2 regions of the Kitasatospora sp. NPDC088779 genome follow, and region 2 is predicted to be linked to the other one. Evidence: predicted binding sites of a transcription regulator. Region 2 holds the regulator's gene; the other holds the start of a gene.
What was found. Region 2 encodes HrcA, which represses chaperone genes, less so after heat shock. Its sites were predicted from a motif close to TTNGCACTCNGNNNNNCNGAGTGCNAA; they were not measured.
Positions count from the first base shown of each region.

Region 1 (9,457 bases), on a different contig from region 2:
TCCGCCTCGACCAGCGACACGCGCACCCCCGGATGGCTGTCCCGCAGCCGGGCGACCGCGGGCGGCACCAGGGTGGAGCTCGCGGTCGGGAAGGAGACCAGCCGCACCCGCCCGGCCCGCAGCCCGGCGATCGCGGCGATCTCCTCCTCGGCCGCGGAGAGCCCGGCCAGGATCCCGGTGGCGTGCTTGAGCAACACCCGCCCCGCCTCGCTGAGCTGCATGCCCCGGCCGGAGCGGACCACCAGCGGGGTGTCCACCGACTTCTCCAGGGCCTTCATCTGCTGGCTGATGGCGGGCTGCGTACAGCCCAGCTCGCGGGCGGCGGCGGAGAAGGAGCCGGTGCGGGCGACGGCACGCAGAACGCGCAGGTGACGGGCCTCGATCATGCCTCAGTTATAAGGCAATCTTTGCCAATGGCAAAATTCTGCTGATGATTGAAGCCTCAAACGCCAAACACGCCGGAGGCCCGGCCGCACCCCGAGGGGCGCGGACCGGGCCTCCGGTCGACCGTCAGGCGTCAGTGCGAGTGGCCGTGACCGTGGCCGTGGCCCGCCTCGGCCTCCTCTTCCTTCTTCTCCACCACGAGGGTCTCGGTGGTGAGCAGCAGGGAGGCGATCGAGGCCGCGTTCTCCAGGGCGGAGCGGGTGACCTTGACCGGGTCGATGACGCCGGCCTTCACCAGGTCGCCGTACTCGCCGGTGGCCGCGTTGTAGCCCTGGCCGATCTCCAGCTCGGCGACCTTGGAGGTGATGACGTAGCCCTCCAGGCCGGCGTTCTGGGCGATCCAGCGCAGCGGCTCGTGCAGCGCCTTGCGGACCACCGCGACACCGGTCGCCTCGTCACCCGACAGGCCCAGGCCGCCGTCCAGCACCTTGGCGGCGTGCACCAGGGAGGCGCCGCCACCGGCGACGATGCCCTCCTCGACCGCGGCACGGGTCGCCGAGATGGCGTCCTCCAGGCGGTGCTTGCGCTCCTTCAGCTCCACCTCGGTGGCGGCGCCGACCTTGATGACGCAGACGCCGCCGGCCAGCTTGGCCAGGCGCTCCTGCAGCTTCTCGCGGTCCCAGTCGGAGTCGGTGGCGGCGATCTCACCCTTGATCTGGGCGACGCGGCCGGCCACGGCCTCGGTGTCACCGGCGCCGTCGACGACGGTGGTCTCGTCCTTGGTGATGGTCACGCGGCGGGCGGTGCCCAGCACGTCCACGCCGACCTGGTCGAGCTTGAGGCCGACCTCCTCGGAGATGACCGTGCCGCCGGTCAGGGTGGCCAGGTCGCCGAGGATCGCCTTGCGGCGGTCGCCGAAGCCCGGGGCCTTGACGGCGACCGCGTTGAAGGTGCCGCGGATCTTGTTCACCACGAGGGTGGACAGCGCCTCGCCGTCGACGTCCTCGGCGATGATCAGCAGCGGCCGGGAGGCACCGCCCTGGAGGATCTTCTCCAGCAGCGGCAGCAGCTCCTGGATGGAGGAGATCTTGCCCTGGTTGATCAGGATGTACGGGTCCTCCAGGACCGCCTCCTGCCGCTCCGCGTCGGTGACGAAGTACGGCGACAGGTAGCCCTTGTCGAACTGCATGCCCTCGGTGAAGTCCAGCTCCACGCCGAAGGTGTTCGACTCCTCGACGGTGATGACACCGTCCTTGCCGACCTTGTCGATCGCCTCGGCGATCAGCTCGCCGACCTGGGTGTCCTGGGCGGAGAGGGACGCGACGGCGGCGACGTCGTCCTTGCCCTCGATCTCGCGGGCCACCGAGAGCAGGTGCTCGGAGACGGCGGCGACGGCCTTGTCGATGCCCTTCTTCAGGGCGGCCGGGCCGGCACCGGCGGCGACGTTGCGCAGACCCTCGTTGACCAGGGCCTGGGCCAGCACGGTGGCGGTGGTGGTGCCGTCACCCGCGACGTCGTTGGTCTTGGTGGCGACCTCCTTGACGAGCTGCGCGCCAAGGTTCTCGTACGGGTCGTCCAGCTCGACCTCACGGGCGATGGTGACACCGTCGTTGGTGATGGTCGGGGCGCCGAACTTCTTGTCGATGACGACGTTGCGGCCCTTGGGGCCGATGGTCACCTTGACGGTGTCGGCCAGCTTGTTGACACCGCGCTCCAGCGAGCGGCGGGCGTCCTCGTTGAACTGCAGGATCTTCGCCATGTTCCCTATTCCCTCGGGGCTTCGGCCGGCCCACCGGCCGCCGGACTACGTGAACCAACAACCACGCCCCGGGCCCCTGTCACTTGGGACACGGATCCGGGGCGGGTCGGAACGACTTACTTCTCGATGATGGCGAGAACGTCGCGGGCGGAAAGAACCAGGTACTCCTCGCCCTGGTACTTCACCTCGGTGCCGCCGTACTTCGAGTACAGGACGATGTCACCGACGGCGACGTCGAGCGGCAGACGCTGGCCGTCCTCGAAGCGGCCCGGGCCGACGGCCAGGACGACGCCCTCCTGGGGCTTCTCCTTGGCGGTGTCCGGGATAACCAGGCCGGAGGCCGTGGTGGTCTCGGCGTCGAGCGGCTGGACCACGATGCGGTCCTCAAGCGGCTTGATGGCAACCTTGCTGCTGGTGGTCACGTCCGAGCTCCCCTTCGGAGATTACGGGGTTTCTAACGGGTAGGAGCGAACCTGTGGGCCTGCCGTCGCGGGGGTCAGGCACACGTCTTCGCGTTAGCACTCCCCCAGTGGGGAGTGCCAAGGACGACCATAGGCCGGTGTTAGCACTCAGTCAACCAGAGTGCCAACGGCGCGCCCGGGCATCCCGAACCGCGGGCGCGGAGCCGTACTCCTGTGCGACCACCCCGCCCCCGGGCGGACTCCCGCCGCGAGCCGCGACCCCGCCCACCGCGTCGGCCGTCGGAGCCGGTGGGGCCGCCAACCCGCCAGAATGGCCCCGTGGACACCGAGAACCTCCAACCCCTACTGGCCCCCGAGGGCCAGGCCCTGCTCGCCGAACTGCGCGAGTTCACGCCCGAGGAGGAGCTGGCGCTGGCCACCAGGCTGCGGCGGGAGCACCCGGCCGAGCTGGTGTCGGCGGCCTTCGGGCAGGCCCGGCTGCGGCAGCGGGCGCGGGCGAAGTTCGGGGCGGACGCCGACCTGATGTACTTCACGCCCAACGGCGTCGAGCAGTCCACCCGGCGCAGCGTGGCCGAGTGGCGGGCGCGCCGCTTCGCCGAGCTGGGCGTCCGCCGGCTGGCCGACCTGTGCTGCGGCATCGGCGGGGACGTGCTGGCGCTGGCCAGGGCCGGGATCGAGGTGCTGGCCGTCGACAAGGACCCGGCGGCCTGCGCCGCCACCGCCGCCAACGCGGCCGCGCTGGGCCTGGCCGACCTGGTCCGGGTGCGCTGCGCGGACGTCGCCGAGGTGGACGTCACCGGCTACGACGCGGTGTTCACCGACCCGGCGCGGCGGACGGCGCGCGGCCGGGTGTTCGACCCGGAGGCGTACGCCCCGCCGCTCTCCTGGGCGATCGAGGCCGGCCGCCGGACCCCGATCGGCGCGCTGAAGGTGGCCCCGGGCATCCCGCACGAGGCCGTCCCGGCCGACGCCGAGGCGGAGTGGGTCTCCGACCACGGCGACGTGAAGGAGGCGGTGCTCTGGTTCGGCACCGGGGCCGCCCGCCCGCACCGCGCCACCCTGCTGCCGCAGGCCGCCAGCCTCACCGGCGGCGACCTGCCCGACCCGCCGGCCGGCCCGGTCGGGCGCTACCTGTACGAGCCGGACGGCGCGGTGATCCGGGCCCACCTGGTGGCCGAGGTGGCCGAGCAGGTGGGCGGTCGGCTGATCGACCCGAAGATCGCCTACCTGACCTCGGACCAGCTGGTGGCCACCCCGTACGCGCACGCCTTCGAGCTCACCGACGTGCTGCCGTTCCACATCAAGCGGCTGAAGGCGCTGCTGCGCGAGCGCGGGGTCGGCACGGTGGTGATCAAGAAGCGCGGGATGGCGATCACCCCGGAGGAGCTGCGCCGCCAGCTCAAGCCCTCCGGGCCGAACGCCGTCACGGTGATCCTCAGCCGCACCGACAACGGGCCGCTGATGATGCTCGGCCGACCCGCCTGAGGCGGCTGCGCGGCGGGCGCCCGGACTACGAGGCGGGCGCCTGGATGTAGTCCTCCAGCCGGGCCACCGAGAAGCCCTGCTCCTGGATCCGGGCCAGCAGGTCGCCGAACATCTGGGTCATCGTGGCGCCCTTGAGCTCCTTCGGGCCGCGGAAGTGCGCCAGGATGATGTCGCCGGACTTCAGCTTCTTGTCCGCCGCCTGGTACTGCATGTCGTGGATCTGCATCGACTCGCGCCAGAGCACCATCGCGCGCGGGCCGCACTGCTGGACCGAGTTGTTCAGCGTGGGGGTGTTGGCACCGTCCCCGAACGGCGGGCGGAACAGCAGCGGGGCGGTGCCGTACTGCTGGGTGAGCGCGGACTGCGCGTCGCAGATCTCGGACTTCTGCTTCTCCGCCGGGATCTTGCTCATCACCGGGTGGTCCACGGTGTGGTTCTGGATGTGGTTGCCGAGCGCCTGGAGCGGCTTGAAGTAGCCGTAGTCGTTCTTGACGATGTCCCGGGTCAGGAACATCGAGATCGGCACCTTGAGCTCGGTCAGCATCTCGACGAACTTCGGGTCCTTCTCGGCGCCGTCGTCGATGGTGATGAAGACGACCTTGTCGCTCGTCTTCACCTCGCTGAACACCGGTACGGGGCCGGTCCGTTCGAGCTTGATGGGCTTGTCCGCGGGCGGCGCGGGGGCCGGTGCCAGCGGCTTGAGGTTCCACTTCGCCCAGGCCGCCGGGTCCCCGCCGGCCGGGGCCGGGGTGGTGGGCGTGCCGGCCGGGCTGGTCGGCACGGCGCCTCCGCCGGTGGGCTGGGGCGTGGCCGCCGAGCTGCCGCCGGCCGCCGCCGGGGCGGCGGCGCCCCCGTTGTCGCCGCATCCGGTAGCCAGGGCCAGCAGGGCCAGCGCCCCCACCGCGTACGTCCTGGTCCTGCTCCGACCGTCCCTGTTCACCGCAGCGCGCTCCCGGTTCCCGTCCAGCTTCTTCTCAGCTATGCACGGTAGCGGTCGGGGCGGCGGTTCCCGGACGGGGCCTATTCGACGTGCTCGCTGCTGAAGGACCAGCGGTGTACCGGGCGGCCGAGCAGGTCGGCCGGCGGGTCGGCGACCGGCACCGGCTCGCCGGTCCACCAGGTGATCAGCAGCACGCGTTCGCCGGGCGCGCCGAGCAGCTCGGTGCGGACCAGCCCGGCCGAACCGCGCACCGACGGCAGCGCCACCTCCCGTACCCAGGAGGCGAGTTCGGCCCCGCGGCCGGCGGCGGCGCGGGCCTCCCACATCGCGGCGACGGTCACTCGGCGCCACCGGTGAGGGCCTGGTACGCCTGGCCGTGGACGTCGCCGTGCCGGACGTCCGCGGCTGGCACGTGCGCCTCGGTCACCGGCAGCGAGGAGTCGGCGGACAGGTCGAGCGCGGACGGCGTGCGGTCGCGCCACACCATCTCGGAGCCCAGCGCGGCCACCATCGCGCCGTTGTCGGTGCACAGGCCCGGCCGGGGCACCCGCAGCCGGATGCCGGCCCGGTCGCAGCGCTGCTGGGCCATCTCGCGCAGCCGCGAGTTGGCGGCCACCCCGCCGCCGATCATCAGGTGGTCGACGCCGTTGTCCCGGCACGCCTTGACGGCCTTGCGGGTGAGTACGTCGGTGACGGCCTCCTGGAAGGACGCCGCCACGTCGGCGATCGGCACCTCCTCGCCGGCCCGGCGCTTGGCCTCCACCCAGCGGGCGACGGCGGTCTTCAGGCCGGAGAAGGAGAAGTCGTACGCGGGGTCGTTGCGGCCGCTCAGGCCGCGCGGGAAGGCGATCGCCTTGGGGTCGCCCTCGCGGGCGGTGCGGTCGACCACCGGGCCGCCCGGGAAGCCCAGGCCGAGCACCCGGGCGACCTTGTCGAAGGCCTCGCCGGCCGCGTCGTCGATGGTCGCGCCGAGCGGGCGGACGTCGCTGGTGATGTCCTCGCTGAGCAGCAGCGAGGAGTGCCCGCCGGAGACCAGCAGCGCCATCGTCGGCGACGGCAGCCGGCCGTGCTCCAGCTGGTCGACGCAGATGTGCGAGGCGAGGTGGTTGACCCCGTACAGCGGCTTGTCCAGCGCCCAGGCGTACGCCTTGGCGGCGCTGACACCGACCAGCAGCGCCCCGGCCAGGCCGGGGCCTGCGGTGACCGCGATGCCGTCCAGGTCGCTCGCCTTGACGCCGGCGGTGTCCAGGGCGCGCTGGATGGTCGGGACCATCGCCTCCAGGTGGGCGCGGCTGGCGATCTCCGGGACGACGCCGCCGAAGCGGGCGTGGTCGTTGACGCTGGAGGCGACCGCGTCGGCCAGCAGCGTGGTGCCGCGCACGATGCCGACGCCGGTCTCGTCGCAGGAGGTCTCGATGCCGAGGACGAGCGGTTCGTCAGCCATGGCGGGTGTCCTTAAGGTCCTTCGGGTCAGTGCTGGGGTGGTCGAGGCGCATCACCAGCGCGTCGACGTTGGCGGGCTGGTAGTAGCCGCGCCGGATGCCCACCGGTTGGAAGCCGAAGCGCTCGTACAGCTGCTGGGCGCGCGGGTTGTCCACCCGCACCTCCAGCAGCAGTTCGGCGCAGCCGCGGCGGGCGGCCTCCCGGATCAGGTCGGTGAGCAGCGCCGCGCCGAGGCCGGCGCCCTGGTGGCGCTGGTCGACGGCGATGGTCTGGACGTCGCCCTCGCCGGCGATCGCCATCAGCCCGGCGTAGCCGACGACGGCGCCGTCCGCGTTGGTGGCGACGGTGTAGTGGCGGGTGCCGCCGGGGTGGGTCTCGGCCAGCTCGGACCAGTACATCCCGGTGGACCAGGCGTCCTCGGGGAAGAGTCGCAGCTCCAGCTCCATCACCGGCGCGATGTCCCACCAGCGCATCGGGCGCAGGGTGGTGCCGTGTTTCACGCCGGGAGCACCGCCTTGCCCCCTAGAACGTTCTTGAAGGCGGCCGGCACCTGGGCGTCCGGGCGGCGCAGGTACAGCGGGACGTTCGGCAGCAGCTCGCGGCCGGCCGCCAGCTCGGCGGCGGCGAAGCCCGCCAGGGCGCCGGCCGACACGTGCTCGGGGCCGTGCGCGCCGGGGAAGGTCTCGGGGTAGAGCAGCGCGCCGGCGCCGACCGACCGCGGGCGCGGGGCCAGCTCGGCGGGGCGGTCCACGCCGGGGCCCTCGGTGCGGTGGCCGTCGGCGTCGTAGGAGGCCCAGTAGACCTCCTTGCGGCGCGCGTCGGTGGCCACCGTGAACGGCTGCCCGGCCAGGCCCTCGGCGCGGGCCTGGTGGGCGATCGCGTCCAGGGTGCAGACGCCGTGCACCGGCAGCCCGAGGGCGTGGCCGAGCGCGGCGGCGGTCACCAGGCCGACCCGCAGGCCGGTGTACGGGCCCGGGCCGACTCCCACCGCGATGCCGGTGAGCCGGTGCTTGTCGACGCCGGCCGCCCGCAGGACCTGGTCGATCGCGGGCAGGAGCAGTTCGCCGTGGCGCCGGGCGTCGACCTGGTGGGTCTCGGCGAGGACGGCCGTGCCGTCGTGGACGGCGGCGGTGACGGCGGGGGTAGCGGTGTCGAACGCGAGCAGCAGCACGGGTCAAGGTTAGACCGACGTTGGTCCGACCGGCTGATCGACCAGGCGTGCCGCCCGGGAACACACATCCGGGGCGCCGCGCCCCGGCTGGACGGACCTGGCACGATGGGGCGGTACGTAAAGGGACGGCGGCGGGAGCGGCACGTGGCGAAGATGGGTCCTGGTGTGGTGGTCACGGGGCTGACCCTGGGGGCCCTGGCGGTGGTGAGCCTGCTGGCCTTCCAGGCCAACGGTGCTCAGGACCGGGCGGCCGGCGCCAAGCCGACCGCCAGCACCACGACGTCCGGCGGGCCGGCCGCCTCCCCGACGCCGAGCGCCTCGGCCACCCCGACGGCCCCACCGCTGCCGACCATCTCGGGCAGCGGCACCAGGGTGGTCTACTCGATCAGCAGCCACTACGTCTGGCTGGTCGACCCGAAGAAGAACCCGCAGGTCACACCCGGCTTCCCGGTCACCCCGGGCTCGGTCGAGCCGGCTCCGGGCAGCTACTCGGTCTACAGCCGCACCCCGACGACCACCGGGACGGACGGCAAGCAGATCGAGCACGTGGTGCGCTTCGCGCAGCAGAACGGCGTGGTGTTCGGCTTCAGCGCCGCCGTGGACGGCGCGACCCCGACCGCCGAGCCGAACGCCAAGACCGGCGGCATCCGCAGCGGCCGCCCGGACGGCCAGCTGCTCTGGGACTTCGCGCCGAACGGCACCAAGGTGGTCGTGGTCGCCTGAGCTCGGCCCAGGTGAGTCAGGCCGCGCGGGGCGTGCCCGTCTCCGGCTCCTCGGCCCGCCGGGGCTCCGGCTCGGGCGGGGTGGACACCGCCTCGGCGGCCGCACAGGCGGCCAGCAGCGCCCGCATCGGCGCCCCCTGGACGCGGCGGGCGGACTCTCCGGCCCCGGCGCCGTGCCCGGCGCGCTTCGGGGCGGGGGTGGTGCTCGACATGGCGCCTCCCTAGTTAGGCAGACCTAACCGCAGCACCCATCCCACCACGCCCGGCACCCCGCCCGCAACACTTCCCGACAGCCCGTCGGCAAAACGGCGCACACCCGGGTGCGGGCCTCAGCCGAGCGCCTCCAGCGCGACGCCCGCCCAGCGCGGACCGAGGCCGGTCAGCACCACCCGGCGCGGGTCCAGGTCGTCCTCGTCGACGGTGTCGCCGAGGGCCCGCTCGATCCGCACCTCCAGCCGGTCCTCGGACAGCCGCTCGACCTTGCCCTCGCCCCACTCGACCACGACCACCGACTCCGGCAGCGAGACGTCCAGGTCGAGGTCCTCCATCTCGTCCAGGTCCCCGCCGAGCCGGTACGCGTCCACGTGCACCAGCGCCGGGCCGCCGACCAGCGACGGGTGCACCCGGGCGATCACGAAGGTCGGCGAGGTCACCGCCCCGCGGACCCCCAGCCCCTCCCCCAGGCCCCTGGTCAGCGTGGTCTTCCCCGCTCCCAGTTCACCGGAGAGCAGCACCAGGTCCCCGGGCCGCAGCAGCGCGGCCAGCTCCCGGCCGAGCCGGCCCATCCGCTCCGGGGTGGGGACGGTGAGAGTGGCGTGCGAGCCCATGCGCGTGTCTTGCCCTTCGGTCCGTACCGGCGTGCCGACCGCCGGCCGCCACCGCTACCGTGCCACATCGCCGGCCCGGCGCGCGCCGGGAAGGGGTCAGGAGCCGTCCAGGGCCGCCGGGGGCGGCGCGGCGGCGGCGAAGTCGGCGGCCCGGCGCAGCAGCGCCACCAGCTCGTGGTCGACCAGCTCCGGGCGCTCCAGCATCACCAGGTGCCCGGCGCCCTCCACCAGGACCAGCTCCGCGCCGGGCAGCCGCGCGACCATCGCCTCGCTGTGCGCCGACGGCGTCAGCAGGTCCTTCGTA
Region 1 covers NZ_JBFBHW010000014.1:189,506-198,962, reverse strand. Annotated here, with positions in the region: gene AB0P03_RS16565 (LysR family transcriptional regulator) at 1-386, opposite strand, end outside; gene groL (chaperonin GroEL) at 518-2,143, opposite strand; gene groES (co-chaperone GroES) at 2,260-2,565, opposite strand; gene AB0P03_RS16550 (class I SAM-dependent methyltransferase) at 2,854-4,050, shown strand; gene AB0P03_RS16545 (polysaccharide deacetylase family protein) at 4,076-4,990, opposite strand; gene AB0P03_RS16540 (hypothetical protein) at 5,071-5,331, opposite strand; gene tsaD (tRNA (adenosine(37)-N6)-threonylcarbamoyltransferase complex transferase subunit TsaD) at 5,328-6,434, opposite strand; gene rimI (ribosomal protein S18-alanine N-acetyltransferase) at 6,427-6,906, opposite strand; gene tsaB (tRNA (adenosine(37)-N6)-threonylcarbamoyltransferase complex dimerization subunit type 1 TsaB) at 6,930-7,604, opposite strand; gene AB0P03_RS16520 (hypothetical protein) at 7,758-8,327, shown strand; gene AB0P03_RS16515 (hypothetical protein) at 8,344-8,538, opposite strand; gene tsaE (tRNA (adenosine(37)-N6)-threonylcarbamoyltransferase complex ATPase subunit type 1 TsaE) at 8,656-9,153, opposite strand; gene AB0P03_RS16505 (alpha/beta hydrolase) at 9,250-9,457, opposite strand, start outside.
Region 1: the regulator HrcA is predicted to act here: its motif matches at 2,706-2,732, upstream of groES (co-chaperone GroES).

Region 2 (9,457 bases):
ACCGGTCGCCGTCCTTGGCGAGGTCCGCGCCGAGCAGGCCCTGGCGCCGGGCCGGCTCGGTGTACCGGCCGTACGGGATGACGTAGGCGTGCGAGGTGCCGAGCTCGCCGTGCACCTCCCAGAGCAGGTCGACCAGGTCGTCGTGCGAGCCGAGGCGTTCCACGAGCGGCCGGTAGCGGTCCAGCACGCCGGCCCAGTCGACGCCGCCGAGGTCGGGGCGCCAGAAGTTGTCGCGCATCAGGCGGCCGTTCTCGGCGTACATCTGCCGCCACTCGGCGGCCGGGTCGACGGTGACCCGCAGCCGGGCCAGGTCGACGCCCACCTCGTCGTCCTCACCACCCGCCTTGTGCTCGGCCGGGACGATCCGCAGCTCGCCCCCGTCCAGCACGGCCACCCGGGTGCCGTCCCCGCTGACCGCGAAGCCGTCCACGCCGTGCACCAGTTGCTCGACGCGGCGCTTCTTCAGGTCGAAGCGCTCCAGCACCGGCCGGGGCCGCTCGTCCTCGGGCGAGGCCGCCTCGTCGCCGAGTTCGCCGAGCAGCGGGGCGCGGGTCCACAGCACGCCGTCCTTGGCCGCCCTGAGCGCGTCGAACCGGCCGCCCTCGACCGGGAACGGGACGATCCGGTCCGCAATGCCGTCCAGGTCGACCCTGGTCACCGGCGCGGCGTCGCCGGCGGCCTCCTCGCCGTCCGCCCTCCTGCCGCGCAGCTCGTCCTCCTCCCCGCCGAGCGGGCGCCCGGCCCGCTGCGGCCCGAACGGGGACGGCGTGTCGGCGGCCAGCGTGATCAGGTACGGGCGGCAGCCGTTGGGGAACGACAGGTCGAAGACGTGCGAGTCGTAGACCGGGTCGAGGTTGCGCACCGACAGGAACGCCAGGTAGCGGCCGTCCGCGGTGAAGGCCGGCGAGGTGTCGATGAAGCGCTCCTGGGTGACCTCGCCGACCGTCCGGGCCACCAGGTCGGCCAGCACGATCTGGCGCAGCGAGTACGGGCCCAGCCGGTGCACCGGCCGCGACCAGGCCAGCCAGGCCGAGTCCGGGCTGAAGGCCAGCCCACTGACCTCGCCGTCGGCGCTGCGGTCCAGCTCGTGCACGGTGCCGTCGGCGAGCGCGACCAGCAGGACCCGGCCGTCGTGCACGCCGAGCGCGGCCTGCTTGCCGTCCGGGGACACCGCCAGGGAGTTGACCCGGCCGATCCGCCCGGCGGCCAGCCGGCGGCGCTCGGCGCCCTGCGCGTCGGGGGCGAACTCCAGGGCGTCCTCGCCCTCGGCGTCGGACACCCACAGCACGCCCTGGGCGCCGTCCTCGCCCGGCACCACCCGGGCCAGCCGCCCGCGCACCCCCGGGGTCTCGTCCAGCACCCGGGCCGGGCCCTCGCGGTGGGTCAGCCAGTGCACGTCGCCGCGCACCACCACGGCGCCGGCCCGGCCGGTGCGGTCGGGGGCGGCGGACTCCAGCCAGTGCGCGGCGTGCACCGGGCGGGGGCGACGGCCGCTGCGCGGGCCGGCCAGCCGGATGTCGAGGCGGCGGGGCGCGGCTCCCGCCAGGTCGTCCAGCAGCCAGACGTCGCCGGCCCGGTGGAACACCGTCCGGGTGCCGTCGGTGCCGGCGTTGCGGGCGTAGAAGCCGTCCGGGTCGGTGGTGTGGCGGCGCAGGTCGGAGCCGTCCGGGAGGCTGGAGTAGAGCTCGCCGACGCCCTCGTGGTCGGAGAGGAAGGCGATCCGGTCCCCCACCCACAGCGGCGAGTCGAGCTGGCCGTCCAACTCCTCGTGGACGCGGACGAATGCGTCCCGCCCGATCCACAACTTGCCCGCCCGGCCGCCCCGGTAGCGCTTCCACCAGGCCGGCTCGCGGTTGTTGACGGTGCCCAGCAGCACGCGGTCGCCGCCCGGCTCGAAGGCGAGCCCGCCGACCGGCCCGTACGGCAGCCGCACCGACTCGCCGCCGTCCAGCGGCACGGCGTGCGCCCAGCTGCGGCGCAGGGTCGCCTCGCCGGCGGTGGTGAGGGCGATCGGGCGCCCGTCGGCCGTCCAGCCCCGCACCTCGGTCTGCTCGCTGCCCCAGTGGGTGAGCCGCCGGGACGGCCCGCCGTCCACCGGCACCACGTGCACCTCGGGCGCGCCGTCCCGGGTGGAGGTGAAGGCGATGTGCCGCCCGTCGGGGGCGAACCGGGGGTGCCGGACGGGCACGTGATCGGCCGTCAGCCGCCAGGCCCGGCCACCGTCCAGCGGGGCCAGCCAGACGTCGTCCTCGGCGACGAAGGTGACCAGGTCACCGTGCAGATGGGGGTGGCGCAGGTAGGCGCCCGCGGAGGTGCTCAGGGGTTCCGTCACGCGGTCAGCGTAGGCACGTGCGCGCACGGCGCGGGCCGGTTCGGGCAGACTCCGACCGCACGGGCGGGCCGGCTACGACCAGCGGCCGGTGCGCCCCAGCAGCAGGGCGCCGGCGGCCACCCCGGCGGTGGAGGTGCGCAGCACCGAGGGGCCCAGCCGGTACGGCCCGGCACCCGCCTCGGCGAACGCGGCCAGCTCCTCCGGGGAGACCCCGCCCTCCGGGCCGACCACCAGCACCACGTCCCCGGCCGCGGGCAGCGCGGCCAGCGCCAGCGGCTCGGCGCCCTCCTCGTGCAGCACGGCGGCGAACGCGGCCCCGGCCAGCAGCGGCGCCAGCTGCCGGGTGGTCGCCGGCTCGCGCACCTCGGGGAAGCGCAGCCGGCGGGACTGCTTGCCGGCCTCCCGGGCGGTGGCCCGCCACTTGGCGAGTGCCTTGGCGCCCCGGTCGCCCTTCCACTGCGTGATGCAGCGCGAGGCGGCCCACGGGACGATCACGTCCACGCCGACCTCGGTCATGGTCTCCACCGCGAGCTCGCCGCGGTCGCCCTTGGGCAGCGCCTGGACGACGACGATCCGCGGCGCCGGCTCGGGCTCCCGGCGGACGGCGGCCACCGTGACGTCGATCGCGTCCTTGCCGAGCACCGCGGCGACCGTCCCGTCCACCCCGAGGCCCAGCCCGTCGGCGAGGGTCACCGCCTCGCCCGCCGCCAGCCGCCTCACCGCGGCCGCGTGCCGCCCCTCCGGCCCGTCGAGGCGCACCACGGAGCCGGGCGCGGCGGCGGCGATCCGCTCGGTCTCGACGACGAAGACGGGGGCGGTCATGCGGGGAACCTCCGGGGGTGGGGCGGATCGGGAACGCGAAAGGGGCGCCGGGCAGAACCCGGCACCCCCGCGCGGACGGCCAGGGCCCAGTAGCGGCCCCGGCCTAGGGCCTAGCGGCCGTTGAACGCGTCCTTGAGGCGCGAGAACAGGCCCTGCTGGCCCGGCGCGAACTGGCCGGACGGCCGCTCCTCGCCGCGCAGCACCGCGAGCCGGCGCAGCAGCTCCTCCTGCTCGGGGTCGAGCTTGGTGGGCGTCTGCACCTCGACATGCACTATCAGGTCGCCCCGGCCGCCGCCGCGCAGGTGCGTGATGCCGCGGCCGTGCAGCGGGATCGACTGGCCGGACTGGGTGCCGGGCCGGATGTCGACCTCCTCCAGCCCGTCCAGGGTCTGCAGCGGCACCTGGGTGCCGAGGGACGCGGCCGTCATCGGGATGGTGACGGTGCAGTGCAGGTCGTCCCCGCGCCGCTGGAAGACGGTGTGGGTGGTCTCGGCGATCTCGACGTACAGGTCGCCGGCCGGGCCGCCGCCGGGGCCGACCTCGCCCTCGCCGGCCAGCTGGATCCGGGTGCCGTTGTCGACACCGGCCGGGATCTTGACGGTCAGGGTGCGCCGGGCGCGGACCCTGCCGTCGCCGGCGCACTCCGGGCACGGGGTCGGCACGACGGTGCCGAAGCCCTGGCACTGCGGGCAGGGACGGGAGGTCATGACCTGGCCCAGGAACGACCGGGTGACCTGGGAGACCTCGCCCCTGCCGCGACACATGTCGCAGGTCTGCGCGGAGGTGCCGGGGGCCGCGCCCTCGCCGCTGCACGTGGTGCAGGTGACGGCGGTGTCGACCTGGAGTTCCTTGGTGGTGCCGAAGGCGGCCTCCTCCAGGGTGATCTCCAGCCGGATCATGGCGTCCTGGCCGCGGCGGGTGCGCGAGCGCGGGCCGCGCTGGCCGGCCGCGGCGCCGAAGAAGGCGTCCATGATGTCGGAGAAGCCGAAGCCGGCCGCCCCCGCGCCGAAGCCGCCCGCGCCCCCGCCGCCCGGCGAGAGCGGGTCACCTCCGAGGTCGTAGACCTGGCGCTTCTGCGGGTCGGAGAGCACCTCGTAAGCGGCGTTGATCTCCTTGAACCGCTCCTGCGTCTTCGGGTCCGGGTTGACGTCCGGGTGCAGTTCGCGTGCCAGGCGCCGGAAGGCCTTCTTGATCTCGTCCTGCCCCGCATCCCGTCGGACGCCGAGTACCGCGTAGTAGTCCGTGGCCACCAAATGCTCCGCTTGTTCCGCCTGTAGTAGTGCTGCGACTGGACACCGCCGTCAGAGGTTCCGACGGCGGCCTGTGCTACGACTCGGCCAGGATCTGGCCCACGTACCGCGCCACCGCACGCACCGCCCCCATTGTGCCCGGATAGTCCATCCGGGTCGGACCGATCACACCCAGTTTGGCCACGCTCTCGTCGCCCGAACCGTAACCGACCGACACCACCGAGGTGGAATTCAGCCCCTCGTAGGCGATCTCCCGCCCGATCCGGACCGTCATCGCGGCGTCCGCCGTCTCACCCAGGAGGCGGAGCAGGACGACCTGCTCCTCCAGGGCTTCCAGCACCGGCTGGATGGTCAGGGGGAAGTCGTGCCCGAAGCGGGTCAGGTTGGCCGTGCCGGCCAGCATGATCCGCTCCTCGTTCTGCTCGGCGAGCGCTTCGAACAGCGTCGCCAGGACCGTGCTGACGGTCGGGCGGTCCGGCGGCTCGAAACCCGCCGGGAGCTCCTCCAGGAACCCCGGCACGTCCGGCAGCCGCTGGCCGACGGCCCGCGCGTTGATCCGGGCCCGCAGGTCCGCCAGGACCGTCTCGCCGACCGGGCCCGGGCAGTCGACCATCCGCTGCTCGACCCGGCCGGTGTTGGTGATCAGGACCAGCATCACCTTGGTCGGGGCCAGCGCCACCAGCTCGATGTGCCGGACGGTGGACCGCGACAGCGAGGGGTACTGCACCACCGCGACCTGCCGGGTGAGCTGGGCGAGCAGCCGCACCGTCCGCATGACCACGTCGTCCAGGTCGACGGCGCCGTCCAGGAAGTGCCGGATCGCCCGGCGCTCGGGGGCGCTCATCGGCTTGACCTCGGCGAGCTTGTCGACGAACAGGCGGTACCCCTTGTCGGTGGGGATGCGCCCGGCGCTGGTGTGCGGCTGGTGGATGTAGCCCTCCTCCTCCAGCGCCGCCATGTCGTTGCGGACGGTCGCCGGGGAGACTCCGAGGTTGTGCCGCTCCACCAGGGCCTTGGAGCCGACCGGCTCCTCGGTGCCCACGTAGTCCTGGACGATCGCGCGGAGCACGGCGAGCTTGCGGTCGTCCAGCTGGCGAACCTCACCGGCCATGGGGCACACACCTCCGTCTTCGCACGTTGTCCGTTCGTGTCACGCATGCTGCTGCCCGCTCCGGGAGGATCCCGGCTCCGGCACCCGCTTTGGCACTCTGAACCTGCGAGTGCCAAAACCGTACCTGCCAGTGTAAGGCCCGGGCCCAACGGCAGGAACGGCCCGGCCGGAGTGATCCTGCCCGCAGTTCCCGGCGCGGGGGTGGTGCCGCGGGGCCGTCCGGGTGGCAGCATCGAAGACGACGGCGAATGGAGGAGCAAGCAATGTCGAGCTCGGGCCAGCACACCCGTTTCGCGCCCGACCGCGGTCTGACCGGCCGCATGGTCGTGACGATGTTCGTGATCGGGCTGCTGTACGTCGGTTTCACCGGTCTGCTGATCGTGCTGCTGCGCGGCGCCTGGCCACTGATCGTCCTGATCTCCGGCGGGCTGTTCGTGGCCCAGTTCTGGTTCAGCGACAAGATCACCGAACGGGCGATGGGCGCCCACCAGGTGACCCCTGAGCAGTACCCGCAACTGCACGGCACCATCGACCGGCTCTGCGCGCTGGCCGACATGCCCAAACCCCGGGTGGCGGTCGCCGACAACGACATGCCGAACGCCTTCGCCACCGGCCGCAACCCGCAGAACGCCGTGGTGTGCGTCACCACCGGCCTGCTGCGACGGCTGGAGCCCGAGGAACTGGAGGGCGTCCTCGCCCACGAGCTGTCCCACGTCGCCCACCGGGACGTCGCGGTGATGACCATCGCCGGCTTCCTCGGCGTCCTCGCCGGGGCCATGACCCGGATCGCCATGTACGGCGGGTTCATGGGCGGCAACCGCAACAACAACGACCAGAACGCGGCCATCGTCGCCCTGATCATCCCGCTGGTGTCGATGGTCGTCTACGCCATCAGCTTCCTGCTCACCCGGCTCCTGTCCCGCTACCGGGAACTCGCCGCCGACCGCGCCGCCGCCCAGCTCACCGGCCGGCCCAGCGCCCTCGCCTCCGCGCTCACCAAGGTCACCGGCCAGATCGCCGCCATCCCCAGCAAGGACCTGCGCCAGGCGCAGCCCTACAACGCCTTCTACTTCGCCCCCGCGCTGAGCGCCCGGGAGACCGCCTCGCAGCTGTTCTCCACCCACCCGACGCTGGAGAAGCGCCTGGAGCAGCTGGCGAAGATCTCCGAGCAGCTCGGCCGCTGAGGCCCCGCCCCCCTGCCGCCCTCCCGACTCCCTCCTCCGAAAGGACCGCCGTGGGAATCCTGGACACCCTGTTCGGGCGCACCAAGCCCGTCAAGCCCGACCTCGACCAGCTGTTCGGCGTCCCGTCCGCCGCCCTCACCCTGGAGGCCGGGGCCGGGTTCACCCCCACCGGGCTCGGCTCGGTCTGCTTCGCCGCCGTCGAGGGCGCGGCCTTCGGTCAGGTCGAACAGCAGGTGCGGGCGCTGCTCGACGCCGACACCGAGCGCGGCGGCGTCCCGGTGGAGGCCTCCAAGGACGGCTACGGCTACTCCTGGCTGCTCGCCCGGCACACCCCCGAGGAACTGCCGGACCTGGTCAACGACCTGCACGCGGTCAACAGCGAGCTGGAGGCGAACGGCTTCGGGCCGCAGCTGCTCTGCTCGCTGGTCGGCTTCCGCAACCCGGACGGGCAGTCGCTGGCCCTGGTCTACCTCTACAAGCGCGGCACCTTCTACCCCTTCGCCCCGATGCCCGGCGGCGGGGAGCGGCGCAACAGCCCGCTGGAGCTCCAGGTCAACGCGATGCTCGGGAACGACCTGCGGCTGGAGAAGGACCTCAGCCGCTGGTTCCCGGTCTGGGGCGCGCCGGGCCTCTGACGGTCCGTCCGTATAGTCGCTTTCATGCGCAGCCGCCAGTACGGACCCGACCTGACCCCGCCGTGGAAGAAGCAGCAACCCGCCCCGGAGGTGACCGCCGAACGGGACCTGGTGGTGGAGGAGGCCGCCACCGGCTTCTGCGGCGCGGTGGTGCGCTGCGAGAAGACCGCCGAGGGCTTCACCGTCACCCTGGAGGACCGCTTCGGCAAGCTCCGGGTGTTCCCGCTGGTGCCGCGCGGCTTCCTGCTGGAGGGCCGGACGGTCACCCTGGTGCGCCCGGCCGGCCCCGCCCCCTCCCGTACGCCGGGCCGCACCGCCTCCGGCTCCGTCGCCGTCCCCGGCGCCCGGGCCCGGGTCGCCCGCGAGTCGCGGATCTACGTCGAGGGCCGGCACGACGCCGAACTGGTCGAGCGGGTCTGGGGCGACGACCTGCGGATCGAGGGCGTGGTCGTCGAGTACCTGGAGGGCGTGGACGACCTGCCCGCGATCGTCGCCGACTTCGCCCCCGGCCCGGGGCGGCGCCTCGGCGTCCTGGTCGACCACCTGCTCCCCGGCACCAAGGAGCAGCGCATCGCCGCCCAGGTCACCGGCGACGCCGTCCTGGTCGTCGGCCACCCCTACATCGACATCTGGCAGGCCGTGAAGCCCGCCTCCGTCGGCATCGCCGGCTGGCCCGCCGTCCCGCGCGGCGAGGAGTGGAAGGAGGGCGTCTGCCGCCGCCTCGGCTGGCCGGTGAACACCCCCGCCGCCTGGAAGCGGATCCTCTCCACGGTGGACAGCTACAAGGACCTGGAGCCGGAACTGCTGGGCAAGGTCGAGGAGTTGATCGACTTCGTGACGGTTCCGGAGTGAGGCCGATCAGACGTACTGCTGAAAGTCCGTGGTGTCCAGATCGATCTCAAGCAGGCTGACGGGGACGGGCTCGCCGAACTTGCTGGTCCGCTCGGACATGTACCTCGGGAGGCCGGACCCGGGATCCCTACCCAACTCGGTCAGCAGCACGCAGACCCCCTTGATCGGGTCCACGATCAGGTACGCGGGGACGGAGCCCTCGGCGTAGAGCTCCCGCTTGGTCCGGTAATCACGATCGACACTGGTCTTCGACACCACCTCGACCACCAGGGTGACGGCGGGCGACGGCAGCAGTCGTCCGTGCTCCTGGACCGCCCCGCGTTCGAAGACGACCAGGTCGGGCTGGGGTTCGCTCGCCTGGCCGGGGATCCCCAGGTCCTGGGTCGTGAGTGGACGCCACCGACCGTACGGAAGCTGGTGCTGAATCGCCAGGACGATGAGATTGTGGACCATGTCAGGCCCCGCCATCATCACGATTTCCCCCCTGATGAGTTCGGCCTTGATGCCCTCCGGCACCTCCAGGTTCTCGAAGATCCCGGTCATCCGATCATCGATGGCGGTCATCGCACGCTCCCTCCGACGGCTGACACCCACGTTAACGAATGTCAGTCCACCAGGTCACGTACGACCGCGTCGGCGAGCAGCCGGCCCTGGAGGGTGAGGACGGCGCGGCCCTGGGCGTACGGCTCGGCGGCGAGGAGGCCGTCGGCGAGGTGGCGGGCGGCGGCGTGACGGCCGGTGTCGGTGAGGAGGGTGAGCGGGATGCCCTCGGCGAGGCGCAGTTCCAGCAGGATGCGCTCGACCCGGCGGTCCTCCTCGGCGAGCACCTCGCGGCCCAGGGCCGGGGTGCGGCCCTCGGCGAGGGCCTGGGCGTAGGCGGCGGGGTGCTTGGCGTTCCACCAGCGGACGCCGCCGACGTGGCTGTGCGCGCCCGGGCCGGCGCCCCACCAGTCGGCGCCGGTCCAGTACAGCTCGTTGTGGCGGCAGCGGCCCTCCGGGGTGGTGGCCCAGTTGGAGACCTCGTACCAGGTGTAGCCGGCGGCGCTGAGGGCCTGTTCGGCGATGAGGTAGCGGTCGGCGTGCACGTCGTCGTCGATCATCGGCAGTTCGCCGCGCTTGACCCGGGCGGCGAGCTTGGTGCCGTCCTCGACGATCAGGGAGTACGCCGAGACGTGGTCGGGCCCGGCGCCGATGGCGGCGTCCAGGGAGGCGCGCCAGTCGTCGTCGGACTCGCCGGGGGTGCCGTAGATGAGGTCCAGGTTGACGTGGTC
Region 2 covers NZ_JBFBHW010000013.1:120,814-130,270, reverse strand. Annotated here, with positions in the region: gene AB0P03_RS15090 (PDZ domain-containing protein) at 1-2,332, opposite strand, end outside; gene AB0P03_RS15085 (16S rRNA (uracil(1498)-N(3))-methyltransferase) at 2,405-3,154, opposite strand; gene dnaJ (molecular chaperone DnaJ) at 3,265-4,404, opposite strand; gene hrcA (heat-inducible transcriptional repressor HrcA) at 4,481-5,515, opposite strand; gene htpX (zinc metalloprotease HtpX) at 5,779-6,699, shown strand; gene AB0P03_RS15065 (hypothetical protein) at 6,750-7,334, shown strand; gene AB0P03_RS15060 (DUF3097 domain-containing protein) at 7,359-8,186, shown strand; gene AB0P03_RS15055 (Uma2 family endonuclease) at 8,193-8,750, opposite strand; gene hemW (radical SAM family heme chaperone HemW) at 8,792-9,457, opposite strand, start outside.